3 regions of the Labrys sp. Lb11 genome follow, and region 2 is predicted to be linked to each of the others. Evidence: riboswitches for the same ligand, from Rfam matches in the RefSeq annotation. Region 2 holds a riboswitch; each other region holds the start of a gene.
What was found. Region 2 has a riboswitch for cobalamin ahead of AC27L4_RS25895 (aromatic ring-hydroxylating oxygenase subunit alpha). Riboswitches for the same ligand answer to the same signal wherever they lie in the genome.

Region 1 (4,811 bases), on a different contig from region 2:
AGCATGATGTTGAAAGGACTGCGACGCCTGGCGGGAGCGCTCCTCGCCGCCACGCTGCTCGGCGCTCCGCTTGCACAGGCGGGCGGCGTGCTGACCATCGGCAAGGACCAGGACAGCACCACCTTCGACCCGATCAAGTCGGCCCAGAACACCGATTTCTGGGTGTTCTCCAACATGTACGACGTGCTGGTGCGCGTCGACCGCTCCGGCACCAAGCTGGAGCCGGGCCTGGCGGAGAGCTGGACGGTCTCGCCGGACGGCCTCACCTACACCTTCAAGCTGCGCGAGGCGAAGTTCTCCGACGGTTCGCCGATCACCGCCGGGGACGCTGCCTTCACGATCCTGCGCATCCGCGACGACAAGGGCTCGCTGTGGAGCGATTCCTACAAGAACGTCGCCTCGGCCGAGGCCAAGGACGATCACACCCTGGTGGTGACGCTGAAGACGCGATCGGCGCCGTTCCTGTCGACGCTGGCCATGCCGGGCGTCTCGATCGTTTCCGAGAAGGCCGTGACCGCCAAGGGCGACGCCTATGCCGAGGAGCCGGTCTCCTCCGGCGCCTTCACGCTGAAGCAGTGGAGCCGCGGCGACCGGGTGGTGCTGGAGAAGAACCCGAACTTCTGGCAGGCCGACCGCGTCAAGCTCGACGGCGTGGAGTGGATCATCGTCTCCGACGACAACACCCGCATGCTCAAGGTCCAGGCCGGCGAGCTCGACGCCGCGATCTTCGTGCCGTTCTCGCGCGTCGCCGAGCTGCAGAAGGATCCGAACCTCACCATCCACCTCGATCCCTCGACGCGCGAGGACCATCTCCTGATCAACCATTCGCACGGCCTGCTGGCCAAGAAGGAGGTGCGCCAGGCGCTGGACTACGCCGTCGACAAGCAGGCGATCATCGACACGGTGATCTTCGGCCTCGGCGAGGTCGCCAACTCCTACGTCCCGAAGGGGGCCCTCTACTACAACGCCGCCAATCCGGCCCGACCCTACGACCCGGAGAAGGCCAAGGCGATGCTGGCCGAGGCCGGGGCCAAGGACCTGACGCTGACCTATGTGGTCAATGCCGGCAACGAGGTCGACGAGCAGATCTCGGTGCTGCTGCAGCAGCAGCTCGCCAAGGTCGGCGTCACCGTCAACATCCAGAAGGTCGACCCGGGCCAGAGCTGGAACATGCTGGTGGACGGCGCCTACGACATCTCGGTCAACTACTGGACCAACGACATCCTCGATCCCGACCAGAAGACCACCTTCGTGCTGGGCCATGACAGCAACAACAACTACATGACCCACTACAACAATCCGACGGTGAAGGCGTTGGTCGAAGAGGCGCGCAGCGAGCCGGACGCGGCCAAGCGCGCGGCCATGTACAAGCAGATCCAGGAGACCGCCAAGGAGGACGTCAACTGGATCGACCTCTATTACAGCCCCTATCGCAACGTCTCGCGCAAGACCATCCAGGGCTTCGACCAGAACCCGCTCGGCCGCTTCTTCCTGGAGGATACGGTCAAGGATTGACCGGAGCACGGACAAGACCGACCGCCACGGCCCGCCGGAGAGCCCCTCCGGCGGGCCGTCTTGCTTGCGATCCCTCCCAAATTTCATATGTCAATATAAAGATGCGTTTATATCATACTTGACGCTTTGCCGTCCCCGTGCTCCATTGCCGCCGTCGAGGTTCTCCATGCGGGCCGTCCGCATGGAGCCAAGAGGGAATCCGGTGAGCCGCGAGGCAAGGCCGGGGCTGCCCCCGCAACTGTGAGCGGAGAGCCGCTGTCCGAACAGGCCACTGCCGTCCGGGATCGGAGGGTGGGAAGGCGGGACAGGGGCGACGACCCGCGAGCCAGGAGACCTGCCTCGACGGTCCTGACGTCCTCGGGCGGGGTGCCCCGGTGGTCGCGTGGCATGGCTGCGTCCGATCGGCAGGCTCTCCCGAACCCGCCGGCACCCGTGACTGCCTGCGCGCATCCGCTCGGCCTTTGCCCCCAAGAATTTGGGGTCTGCCGATGTCCAACTCCCATCTGCTGAAATCCACGCTCGATCCTCCGCGCCGCTGCTCCGCGTCCGGCCGACGATGCCGGCGCCCAGGCCGGCCATAGCCGGCCACGCCGCCTCCCCTTCCCAGTCCATCAGCGAGCCGGCGCCGTCCTGCGGCGGCCGGCCGAAGGATCACGCATGTCCATTCCCGTCAGCACCCTGGGCGCCCCGCGCATCGGCCCCCGCCGCGAACTCAAGACCGCCCTGGAATCCCACTGGGCCGGCGCCACCGACGCCGCCGCCCTGCGGGAAACGGCGGCGCGGCTGCGCGCCGCCAACTGGGGCCGCCAGAGCGCCCTCGGCGTCACCCATATCCCCTCCAACGACTTCTCGCTCTACGATCAGGTCCTCGACACCACCGCCATGGTCGGCGCCGTGCCCGAGCCCTATGGCTGGCGGGGCGGCCCGGTGCCGCTGGAGACCTATTTCGCCATGGCCCGCGGCAGCCACGCCGAGGCGCATGCGGCGGACTGCGGCCATCACCACCCCGGAGCCGGCCAGCCCGCCCTGGAGATGACGAAGTGGTTCGACACCAACTACCACTACATGGTGCCGGAGTTCCGCCGCGGACAGAGCTTCGAGCTGGCCTCGACGAAGCCGGTGGACGAGTTCCTCGAAGCCAGGCGCCTCGGCATCCCGACCCAACCCGTGCTGATCGGCCCGGTGACCTATCTCCTGCTCGGCAAGAGCCGGGACGCCTCGCTCTCGCCGCTGTCCCTGCTGCCGGGCCTGCTGCCCGTCTACGCCGAGGTGCTGTCGCGCCTCGCGGCCGCGGGCGCCGACTGGGTGCAGATCGACGAGCCCTGCCTCGTGCTCGACTCCAGCCCGGCGGTGCAGGCGGCGATGCGGATCGCCTATGACGCCCTGGCCGTGGCGGCGCCGCGGCTGAGGATCATGCTCACCACCTATTTCGGCGGCCTCGGCGACAATCTCGACCTTGCCCTCGGCCTCCCCGTGGCCGGCTTGCATCTCGACCTCGTGCGGGCGCCGGAGCAGCTCGACGCCGCCATCCGCAAGGCGCCCGAAGGCCTGGTGCTGTCGCTGGGGGCAATCGACGGGCGCAATGTCTGGCGCTCCGATCTCAACGGCCTGCTCGACCGCCTGGAGCCGGCGGTGCAGCAGCTCGGCGCCCATCGCGTCGTGCTGGCGCCCTCCTGCTCGCTGCTGCACGTGCCGCTCGACCTCGCCCTCGAAACCGACCTCGATCCGGAGCTGGCGAGCTGGCTCGCCTTCGCCGTCCAGAAGATCGGCGAGCTCGCGGTGCTGTCGCGGGCGTTGGTCGACGGCCGCGGCGCCGCCGCCGGCGAGCTCGCCCTCTCCGACGCGGCCCGGGCGTCCCGATCCTCGTCGCCGCGCATCCACGACCCGGCGGTCGCCGGGCGGATCGCCGCCGTCAAGCCCGCCATGGCGCGGCGCCAGCACCCCTACGCCCTGCGGCGCCGGACCCAGGAATGGCTCGGCCTGCCGGCCTTCCCGACCACCACCATCGGCTCCTTCCCGCAGACCGGAGACGTCCGCAAGGCGCGCGCCGCCCACGCCAAGGGAGTGATGGACGATGCCGGCTACCGCGCCTTCCTGCGCGAGGAAACCGCGCGGGCGGTACGCTGGCAGGAGGAGATTGGCCTTGACGTCCTCGTGCACGGCGAGTTCGAGCGCAACGACATGGTCCAGTACTTCGGCGAGCAGCTCGTCGGCTTCGCCTTCACCCGGCACGGCTGGGTGCAGAGCTACGGATCGCGCTGCGTGCGCCCGCCGATCATCTACGGCGACGTGTCGCGGCCGCAGCCGATGACGGTGGAATGGTCGGCCTATGCCCAGTCGCTGACGCCGCGGCCGATGAAGGGCATGCTCACCGGCCCGGTCACCGTGCTGCAATGGTCCTTCGTGCGCGACGACCTGCGGCGCGACGAGGTCTGCCGGCAGATCGCCCTGGCGCTGCGCGACGAGGTCCACGACCTGGAGCAGGCGGGCATCCGCATCATCCAGATCGACGAGCCGGCGATCCGCGAGGGGCTGCCGCTGCGCCGCCGCGACCGCAAGGCCTATCTGGACTGGGCGGTGGAATGCTTCCGGCTCGCCTCCTCGGGCGTGGACGATGCGACGCAGATCCACACCCACATGTGCTACTCGGAGTTCAACGACATCATCGACGCCGTCGGAGCCATGGATGCGGACGTGATCTCGATCGAGACCGCCCGCTCCAACATGGAGCTGCTCGACGCCTTCGCCGCCTATCGCTACCCCAACGAGATCGGCCCCGGCGTCTATGACATCCACTCGCCGCGCTGCCCGAGCGTGGAGGAGATGACGGCGCTGCTCCGCAAGGCGGCCGAGCGCCTGTCCGAGGGCCAGATCTGGGTGAACCCCGATTGCGGCCTGAAGACCCGGCGCTGGGAGGAGGTGCGCCCGGCCATCGCCAACATGGTCGCCGCCGCCCGCCTGCTGCGCGGCCAGGCCGCGACGCGGCGGGACGAGGCCGCGGCGATGTCCTGAACAGCCGTGGCGCGCCGCCGCGCTTCAAACGGGTGGGGCGACACATGGTCCGATGGGCGTTCGAGGCGTCGGCCCGCCGAACGCGGCGAAGGTCACGCGGGACTTCGGCATGAACACGCGCAACGGCATGACGGGCCGGATCCGCGGCCGGCGCCCCGGCGCAAGGGCGGCATCCCCGCCGGTGGGATTGAGGCCCGAGACGGCAGGGCTCGATCCCGCCGTCGCCGAGCCCTGCCCGGATGCCATCATGCTTCACGGCCTTCTGCGGACCGGCGGGGACGGCG
Region 2 (4,811 bases):
GACCTCGCCCGCGATCTTCCTCACCCGGCAGGTGCCGCACAGGCCGGACTCGCAGGCGGCGGGAATGCGCACGCCATTGGCGCGGGCCGCCTGCAGCACCGTCTGCCCGGTGCCGCAGCGGGCCTCCACGCCCGACCCGGCAAAGTGGACCGCCAGGGTCTCGCCGGCCGCCGGCTGCGGCGCTTCGGCAGGGGCGGGCTCGGCCGCGGGCGTACCGAAGCTCTCCTGGTGGTAGGCGGCCATGTCGAGGCCGGCCGCCTCGAGCATGCCGCGCACGGCCCGCATGAACGGGTCCGGCCCGCAGCAGAACACCGTGCGCTCGCAGAAGTCCGGCGACAGCAGCGGCAGCCGGGCCGCGTCGATGCGTCCGACATGGCCGGCCCAGCCCTCTCCGCCCGACCGTTCCTCGACCAGGAAGGCCAGGGCGAGGCCCGGCATGCGGCCGCCGAGCCACTCCAGCTCGCGCCGGAAGATGATCTCCTCCGGCCGTCGGGCGCAATTGACGAAGGCGACGTCCGCCTCCGGCGCGCAGTCGCTCAGCCAGCGCAGCATCGACATCATCGGCGTGACGCCGGAGCCGGCGGAGATGAACAGGTACTTTCCCGCCGGGCGGCCCTGGTGGGTGAAGTCGCCCGCCGGCCCGAAGGCCCGCAGGCGCGCGCCCGGCCGGAGATTGTCGAACATCCAGCGGGTACCGATGCTGCCAGGCTGGGCCTTGACGGTGACGGCGATCGAGAAGGGCCGCGACGGCGAGGACGACAGCGTGTAGGTGCGCATCAGCGGCCCCTCGGCGGTGGGCAGTTCCAGCGTGATGAACTGCCCCGGCTTGTAGCGGAACCAGGTTCGCGCATCCGAGCGGAAGGTGAAGGTCTTCACCGCCGGCGCCTCGTCGGCGACACCGATCACCTCCAGCGCCTGCAGCCGGTCGTTCCACGGCGCCATCTCGTCGAGAGGGCGCAGGAGATGCATGTCGGTCATCGCGTTCACCGCCATCCCCTTCTCACGCGACGCTGCGCAGAGCGGGCTTGCCGCCCTCGGCGAGGCGCGGCTCCATGAAGCGCGCATACCAGTCGACGAACTGGATGACGCCGCCCTCGTGCAGCTCCGAATAGGGACCGGGCTCGTAGGCCGGCGAGCGGATGCCGAACGCGTTCTCCTCGACGATCCGGCGATCCTCGTCATTGGTCTCGGTCCAGACGTGGATCAGCTCCTGCAGATCGTAGTCGACGCCCTCGACCGCGTCCTTGTGCACCAGCCACTTGGTGGTGACCGCCGTCTCGGTGGCGCTGAGCGGCAGCACCCGGAAGGTCACGGCATGGTCGCCCAGCACATGGTTCCAGGTAGTCGGGTAGTGATAGAGCATCAGCGTGCCGATGCGGTCCTCCCGCACCCCGTCGATGAGGCGGCGGCGCACGGCCGGGCGGCCGGTGGCGGTGTAGCTGACCGCGTCGCGCAGCAGCGGCGCCCGCGTGGCGCGGTACTGGCCGGCCGGATCGATGCTGAAGCGCGAGGGCAGCCCGGCCTCCTCGCACCGGCGCCAGTGCTCCAGCATCTCCGGATCGCTCTCGGCGCCGCTGACGCCGGTCACCGCCGGTGTCTCCGGGAAGGTCTTGCACAGCTCGGGATGATTGGCCGCGCAATGATAGCACTCGCGGTTGTTCTCCCAGACCAGCTTCCAGTTGCCCTTCTCGACGATCGTGCTCTCATGCGCGACCTTGGCATCGGCCAGGGCGTGCGGCGCGAAATAGGGCTCCATCAGCGTGCGGAACGGCGCGAAGTCCATCGGCTCGCGGGCGAGGCAGATGAAGATGTAGCCGCCGACATTCTCGCAGGCCACGGGCTTGAGGCCGAACTCGCCCTTGTCGAAGCCCTCGGCCATCTGCCGGGCGAACAGGAGCTTGCCGTCGAGGTCGTAGGTCCATTGGTGATAGGGGCAGACCAGCCGGGCCGAGGTGCCGCGGGTGCCGGTGCACACGCGGCTGCCGCGGTGGCGGCAGGAATTGTGGAAGGCGCGGATCCGCCGCTCGCGGTCGCGGACCACCACGACGGGATAGTCGCCGACCTGCACGGTGAAATAGCTGCCGGGGCGGGCGACCTCGCAGTCATGGCCGACGAACAGCCAGTCGCGGTACCAGATCAGCTCCATGTCGAGCTTGTGGAACTCGGGGTCGATATAGAAAGGCTGCTCCAGGCTGAACCCATCCCGCCGCTGGCGGATCAGCCTGAGCATCTCGTGGCGCGTATCCATGTCCTGTCCTCGCAAGGGACCGAGCACGGCGGTGGCGGAGACACGAAATGCCGCCGGGCGCAGAGCCTGCCCGGCGCATGCTTGCCCCCTGACCGCCCACCGCGATCAGTCGAGTATCTCGGGTTCAAGGCTGGTTTCCGGGCTCCGAAGCGGTCCTGACGGACTGTCCCGACACCTTCCCGGGCCCATGGCCCAGTGGTCGTCGTCGGGACGCAACGCTTCGCTACCGTTGCGGGGGCAGCGCCGGCATCACACCGGCTTCCCAATTATCCCGCCGGCGCATTGCCGGCGGGCACCTTGAACGCGGCGATGTAACCACGAACGCCCTGCGCCCGTCGATGCGAAAGCGACGCTTTGCAGTGGCAAACGCGACCTCCGGCGGGCCGCGGACGCGCCGCCGCGGCGGCGCCGGGACGTCTCGCGCGCCTACCGCGTCAGCAGCGGCGACCAGGCCGGGTCGGAGCCGAAGCCCGGCGTCGGCACCCGCTGCTCGGGGAAGCCCATGATCGAGACCTGCCATAGCTGCGGCCCCTGGCCGAGGTCGCGGAAGAACATGAGGTAGAGGCCGTTCGGGGCCCAGGTCGGCCCCTCATTGTGGTAGCCCTCGGTGAGGACGCGCTCGCCGCGGCCGTCCGGCTTCATCACGCCGATGGCGAACTTGCCGGCGGCCTGCCGGGTGAAGGCGATCAGGTCGCCGCGCGGCGACCACACCGGGGTGGAATAGCGCCCTGCGCCGTAGGATATGCGCTGGGGATTCGAGCCGTCGGCGCCCATCACATAGATCTGCTGGTTGCCGCCGCGGTCGGACTCGAACACGATCTGCGAGCCGTCCGGCGAATAGCTCGGCGCGGTGTCGATGGAGGAATCGCTGGTCAGCTGCTGCACGGCGCGCGACTGCAGGTCCATCACCTGGATATTGGCCGTGCCGTTGTTCTCCAGGCTCATGATCACCCGCCGGCCGTCCGGCGAGAAGCGCGGCGAGAAGGTCATGCCGGGGAAGTTGCCGACCATCTCGCGCTGGCCGGTCTCCAGGTTGAGCAGGTAGACGCGCGGGTCGGCCTGCCCGAAGGACATGTAGGTCACTTCCTGGCTGGTGGGCGAGAAGCGCGGCGTCAGCACCAGGTCGTCGCCGCGGGTGAGGTAGCGCACATTGGCGCCGTCCTGGTCCATGATGGCGAGGCGCTTGCGCCGGGCCTCCTTGGAGCCGGTCTCGTCGACATAGACGATGCGCGTGTCGAAGCAGCCCTGCTCGCCGGTCATCGCCTTGAAGACGGCGTCGGAGATGATGTGGGCGATGCGCCGCCAGTCGCCGGGATTGCCGAAATATTGCTGCCCCTCGACCTGCTTGCCGGCGACGATGTCCCACAGCCGGAACTGCGCCCTGAGCCGGCCGTCGCCCTCCTTCGACACCCGGCCGGCGACCAGGGCCTGGGCATTGATCACCCGCCAGTCCTGGAAGCGCGGCGGCGAGTCCGGATTGGTGATCTGCTCGATGAACGCCTTCCGGTCCACCGGCTGGAACAGGCCGGAGCGCCGCAGATTGTTGGTGATCACGCCGGAAATGTCCGTGCCCGACTTGTCGGCCGCGATGAAGTCGGTGACCGCGATCGGGATCGGCTGGACGCTGCCGCCGGTGATGTCGACATGCAGGCGCCCGCTCTCCTGGGCCCGGGCGCGTGGGCCGAGGCCGAGGGCGGCGGTGGCGGCAAGGCCGGCGAGGACGGTGCGGCGGGTGGGGATCAGCAAGGTGGTCATCGGCTCGGGCTCGGGTGGCTGTCGCGGGCTGCCATCAGCCGCTCATCAGGTGGCGAATTCCAATTCGATCTCTTCCCGGGATTCGGAGAGATCGGGCGGAAGCTTGAGCGGGCGCTCGGGGGTGACGCAGCGCTGCACGGCGCGCAGGGCCGCGGCGGCGCTCGTGGCGCCGACCGGATATTCGAGGGCTCGAGGCTTCTCCGCCGGCGTGCGGTCCCGGTTCAGCCTCGCGCCGACGACGACGGCAAGCCGGGTGCTGCGCCCCGACGGTGCCTCGGGCGTCCGGCAAGGCGCGACATGCCGGCGGATCGCCGCGGCCGGGCTGGCGCGATCGGCCGTCCCGACCTTCGGGGCCTCGCCCGTCCGGCAGGCCGATGTGGCGGCCGCCGCGCCGACGAAAGCCGGCGCGTCATGCGCTCCTGCCGGACTGCCTCCGACTCCGGCCATCAGCCACCCGCCTCCATCTCGGCCGGATTGAAGTTGATCTCGAGGTTCTTCCAGCCCTCGTAGAGATTGGCCGGAAGCCTGAGCGGCTTGGAGTCGGTGACGCAGCGCTGGATGGCGCGGATCGCCGCCCCGGCGACCGCGGCGCCCGAGCCGCCAGCCTGCGGATATTTGAGGACCGACGGCGCGGCCGACAGGGTCCCGTCCGGATTGAGATTGACCTCGATCAGCACGGAAAGCTTGGACGGATCGGCGGCGAAGGTCGGCGAGCTCCAGCACGGCGCGACCTGCTGCCTGATCGAGCCGACCAGCGCGTTGCGCTCCGACAGCGACAGCTTGACCGCGGCGCCGCGCGGCGAGCCGA
Region 3 (4,811 bases), on a different contig from region 2:
CCTGATCGATTCGGAAAAGGCGATGGTCGAGTTCCTCAACCTCGTCGCCGCCGAGCCGGACATCGCCCGCGTGCCGGTGATGATCGATTCCTCCAAGTTCTCGATCATCGAAGCCGGCCTCAAATGCGTGCAGGGCAAGCCGCTGGTCAACTCGATCTCGATGAAGGAGGGCGAGGACGCCTTCCTCCACCATGCCCGGCTGGTGCGGGCCTATGGCGCCGCCGTGGTGGTGATGGCCTTCGACGAACAGGGCCAGGCCGACAGCTACGAGCGCAAGGTCGCGATCTGCACCCGCGCCTACAGGCTCCTGACCGAGGAAGCGGGCTTTCCGCCCGAGGACATCGTCTTCGACCCCAACATCTTCGCGGTCGCCACCGGCATCGAGGAGCATGCCGGCTACGGCGTCGCCTTCATCGAGGCGACCCGCGCCATCCGGCAGACCTTGCCGCATGCCCACATCTCCGGCGGCGTCTCCAACCTCTCCTTCTCGTTCCGCGGCAACGAGCCGGTGCGCGAGGCCATGCATGCCGTGTTCCTCTACCATGCCATCCAGGCGGGCATGGACATGGGCATCGTCAATGCCGGCCAGCTCGCGGTCTACGAGTCGATCGACCCCGAGCTGCGCGAGGCCTGCGAGGACGTGGTGCTCAACCGCCGCGAGGACGCGACCGAGCGCCTGCTCGCCCTGGCCGAGCGCTTCAAGGGCGCCGGCGCCCGCGAGGCCAAGGCGCAGGATCTCGCCTGGCGGGACTGGCCGGTCGAGAAGCGCCTGGAGCATGCCCTGGTCAACGGCATCACCGACTATATCGAGAGGGATACCGAAGAGGCGCGCCTGGCAGCCGAGCGGCCGCTGCACGTGATCGAGGGCCCGCTGATGGCCGGCATGAACGTGGTCGGCGACCTGTTCGGCTCCGGCCGGATGTTCCTGCCGCAGGTGGTCAAGTCGGCCCGGGTGATGAAGCAGGCCGTGGCCGTGCTGCTGCCCTATATGGAAGCTGAGAAGGCGGCCAACGGCGGCGGCGAGCGCAGGAGCGCCGGCCGGATCCTGATGGCGACCGTCAAGGGCGACGTCCATGACATCGGCAAGAACATCGTCGGCGTCGTGCTGGCCTGCAACAACTACGAGATCATCGATCTCGGCGTCATGGTGCCGTCGGCGAAGATCCTCGAGACCGCCCGCGAGCGGAAGGTCGACATCATCGGCCTGTCCGGCCTGATCACGCCCTCGCTCGACGAGATGGCGCATGTCGCCGCCGAGATGGAGCGCGAGGGCTTCGACATTCCCCTGCTGATCGGCGGGGCGACGACCAGCCGTGTCCACACGGCGGTGAAGATCCATCCGCGCTACGAGCGCGGCCAGGCCGTCTACGTCACCGATGCCAGCCGGGCCGTCGGCGTGGTCTCCAGCCTGCTGTCGCCCGAGGCCGGCCCCGACTATCGCCAGACCGTGCGGGCCGAATATGTCAAGGTCGCAGCCGCTCATGCCCGCAACGAGGCGGAGAAGCTGCGCCTGCCGATCGCCCGCGCCCGCGCCAACGCGCATGCGATCGACTGGGCCGCCTATGACCCGCCGAAACCGTCCTTCCTCGGCACGAAGGTGTTCGAGACCTACGATCTCGCCGAGCTCGCCCGCTACATCGACTGGACGCCCTTCTTCCAGACCTGGGAACTGAAGGGGCGCTATCCCGCCATCCTGGATGACGAGAAGCAGGGAGCGGCGGCGCGCCAGCTGTTCGAGGACGCCCGGGCGATGGTCGACAGGATCGTGGCCGAGCAGTGGTTCCGGCCCAAGGCGGTGGTCGGCTTCTGGCCGGCCGGGGCCGTCGGCGACGATATCCGCCTGTTCACGGGCGAGGACCGGCGCGAGACGCTCGCCACCTTCTTCACCCTGCGCCAGCAACTGGCGAAGCGCGACGGCCGGCCCAACCTGGCGCTGTCCGACTTCGTCGCGCCGGAGGACAGCGGCAAGCCCGACTATGTCGGCGCCTTCGTCGTCACCGCCGGGATCGAGGAGGAGGCGATCGCCGAGCGCTTTGCCCGCGCCAATGACGACTATGCCTCGATCATGGTCAAGGCCCTGGCCGACCGCTTCGCCGAGGCCTTCGCCGAGGCCATGCACCAGCGCGTGCGGCGCGAGCTCTGGGGCTATGCGCCGGACGAGGCTTTCGGCCCGGACGAGCTGGTCGAGGAGCCCTATCGCGGCATCCGTCCGGCGCCGGGCTATCCCGCCCAGCCCGACCACACCGAGAAGGCGACGCTGTTCCACCTCACCGACGCCGAGGCGCGGATCGGCGTCCGCCTCACCGAGAGCTTCGCCATGTGGCCGGGCTCCTCGGTCTCGGGCCTCTATCTCGCCCACCCCGACGCCCATTATTTCGGCGTGTCGAAGATCGAGCGCGACCAGGTCGAGGACTATGCCGCGCGCAAGGCCATGCCGGTGCGCGAGGTCGAGCGCTGGCTCTCGCCCATCCTCAACTACATGCCGGTCGCCGAGGCGGCCGAATAGCCCGATGAGAAAGGTGGGGGCCGTCTCTCCTGCATATTGACGGCCCCGGCAAGTACGGCCACCATATCTAGCAGTCATGGGTCTGCGGATTCGTCATTGCGCGTCCGCGGCTAAGAGGGAATCCGGTGGGCGGGCGCCTTGCGAGAGGCGCCGGCGAGGCCGGGGCTGCCCCCGCAACTGTAAGCGGCGAGTTTCCTGCCAACCAGCGTCACTGGCGAGCAAAGCCGGGAAGACCGGCAGGAGACCACGACCCGCGAGCCAGGAGACCTGCCCATGGCCGTCTGTCTGTCCTCGGGCGGGGTGCCCCGACGGATCGCCTTGCCCGCCGCGCGGCCGTCCCGCGCGGGCGCAGCATGCGTTCCTCGGCCCAAGCCTCCAGATTTGGGGTTTGCCGAATGTCCATCCATCTTGAAACCGAAGCTCCCGACCGGCGCCGGCCGGCCATGCCGGCAGAGCGGCAGCAGCCGACCGCGGGACCGGGCTACCAGGTCATCCGCCGCAACGGCGCCGTCACGCCCTTCGCGCCCGCCAAGATCGCCGTGGCGCTGACCAAGGCCTTCCTGGCGGTCGAGGGCAGCCAGGCCGCCGCCTCGCGCCGCATCCACGAGATCGTCGAGGGACTGACCGCCGAGGTCGTCGCGGCGCTGACCCGGCGGGCCGATGCCGGCCGAGCCTTCCACATCGAGGACGTGCAGGACCAGGTCGAGCTGGCGCTGATGCGCGGCGGCCATCACAAGGTCGCCCGTGCCTATGTGCTCTACCGCGAGGAACGGGCCGCCGAGCGGGCGCGCAGCACCCAGGCGATCGTGGATGCGGCGCCGGCCCTGCGGATGCGCATGGCGGACGGGAGCCTGGTGCCGCTCGACGTCCGCCGGCTGCAGGCGGTGGTGGCGGAGGCCTGCCAGGACCTCGCCGACGTCTCGACCGAGGCCATCCTCGCCGAGACCCGGCGCAACCTCTATGACGGCATCACCGAGGACGAGCTCGGGCTCGCCCCGGTGCTCGCCGCCCGCACCCTGATCGAGACCGAGCCGAACTACGCCTATGCCAGCGCACGGCTGCTGCTCGACCGGCTGCGGGGCGAGGCGCTGTCGGCCGTGCATGGCGGACACCAGGACGCCACCCAGGCAGAAATGGCCGGGCGCTACGCCGAGTATTTCCCCGCCTATGTCCGCGCCGGCATCGCCGCCGAGCTGCTCGACCCGGAGCTCGGCCGCTTCGACCTGCCGCGGCTGGCGGCGGCGCTGCTGCCCGAGCGCGACCTCTCCTTCCAGTATCTCGGCCTGCAGACCCTCTACGACCGCTACTTCCTGCACAGGCACGGCCGGCGCTTCGAGCTGCCGCAGGCCTTTTTCATGCGGGTGGCGATGGGGCTCGCCCTGCGCGAGATCGACCGCGAGGCCAAGGCGATCGCGTTCTACCGCCTGCTCTCCTCGTTCGACTTCATGGCCTCGACGCCGACGCTGTTCAATGCCGGCACCACCCGGCCGCAGCTCTCCTCCTGTTTCCTCACCACCGTCGCCGACGACCTCGACGGCATCTTCAAAGCCGTGAAGGACAATGCCCTGCTCGCCAAATATTCCGGCGGCCTCGGCAATGACTGGACGCGGGTGCGCGGCCTCGGCGCCCACATCAAGGGCACGAACGGCGAGAGCCAGGGCGTGGTGCCGTTCCTGAAGGTCGCCAACGACACGGCCATCGCGGTCAACCAGGGCGGCAAGCGCAAGGGCGCCGTCTGCGCCTATCTAGAGACCTGGCACGTCGACATCGAGGAGTTCCTCGACCTGCGCAAGAACACCGGCGACGACCGCCGCCGCACTCACGACATGAACACGGCCAACTGGGTGCCGGACCTGTTCATGGAGCGGATCGAGGCCGACGGTCCCTGGACGCTGTTCTCCCCCGACGAGACGCCGGACCTGCACGAGCTCCACGGCCCCGCCTTCAAGGCCGCCTACGAGGCGCACGAGGCCCGCGCCGCCCGCGGCGAGGTCAAGGTGTTCCGCACCGTGCGGGCCGTCGACCTCTGGCGGCGCATGCTGACCATGCTGTTCGAGACCGGGCACCCCTGGATCACCTTCAAGGATCCCTGCAACATCCGCTCGCCCCAGGGCCATGCCGGCGTGGTGCACTCCTCGAACCTGTGCACCGAGATCACGCTCAACACCTCGGACGAGGAGGTGGCGGTCTGCAATCTCGGCTCGATCAACCTCGCCAGCCACGTCACCGCCGCAGGCCTGGACCGGGACCGGCTGGCGCGGACGGTGGCGACGGCGATGCGCATGCTCGACAACGTCATCGACAT

Region 1: linked by a shared signal. The riboswitch ahead of metE (5-methyltetrahydropteroyltriglutamate--homocysteine S-methyltransferase) and the one ahead of AC27L4_RS25895 (aromatic ring-hydroxylating oxygenase subunit alpha) in region 2 are both predicted to bind cobalamin.
Region 3: linked by a shared signal. The riboswitch ahead of AC27L4_RS22915 (ribonucleoside-diphosphate reductase subunit alpha) and the one ahead of AC27L4_RS25895 (aromatic ring-hydroxylating oxygenase subunit alpha) in region 2 are both predicted to bind cobalamin.

The regions. Positions count from the first base shown of each region.
Region 1 covers NZ_BAAJOT010000006.1:207,422-212,232, reverse strand. Annotated here, with positions in the region: gene AC27L4_RS22940 (ABC transporter substrate-binding protein) at 4-1,515, shown strand; cobalamin riboswitch at 1,656-1,871, shown strand; gene metE (5-methyltetrahydropteroyltriglutamate--homocysteine S-methyltransferase) at 2,173-4,527, shown strand; gene AC27L4_RS22930 (hypothetical protein) at 4,775-4,811, shown strand, end outside.
Region 2 covers NZ_BAAJOT010000007.1:178,707-183,517, forward strand. Annotated here, with positions in the region: gene AC27L4_RS25890 (FAD-binding oxidoreductase) at 1-978, opposite strand, end outside; gene AC27L4_RS25895 (aromatic ring-hydroxylating oxygenase subunit alpha) at 1,001-2,248, opposite strand; cobalamin riboswitch at 2,360-2,563, opposite strand; gene tolB (Tol-Pal system beta propeller repeat protein TolB) at 2,675-4,003, opposite strand; gene AC27L4_RS25905 (hypothetical protein) at 4,049-4,450, opposite strand; gene AC27L4_RS25910 (hypothetical protein) at 4,450-4,811, opposite strand, start outside.
Region 3 covers NZ_BAAJOT010000006.1:200,266-205,076, reverse strand. Annotated here, with positions in the region: gene metH (methionine synthase) at 1-2,506, shown strand, start outside; cobalamin riboswitch at 2,568-2,795, shown strand; gene AC27L4_RS22915 (ribonucleoside-diphosphate reductase subunit alpha) at 2,950-4,811, shown strand, end outside.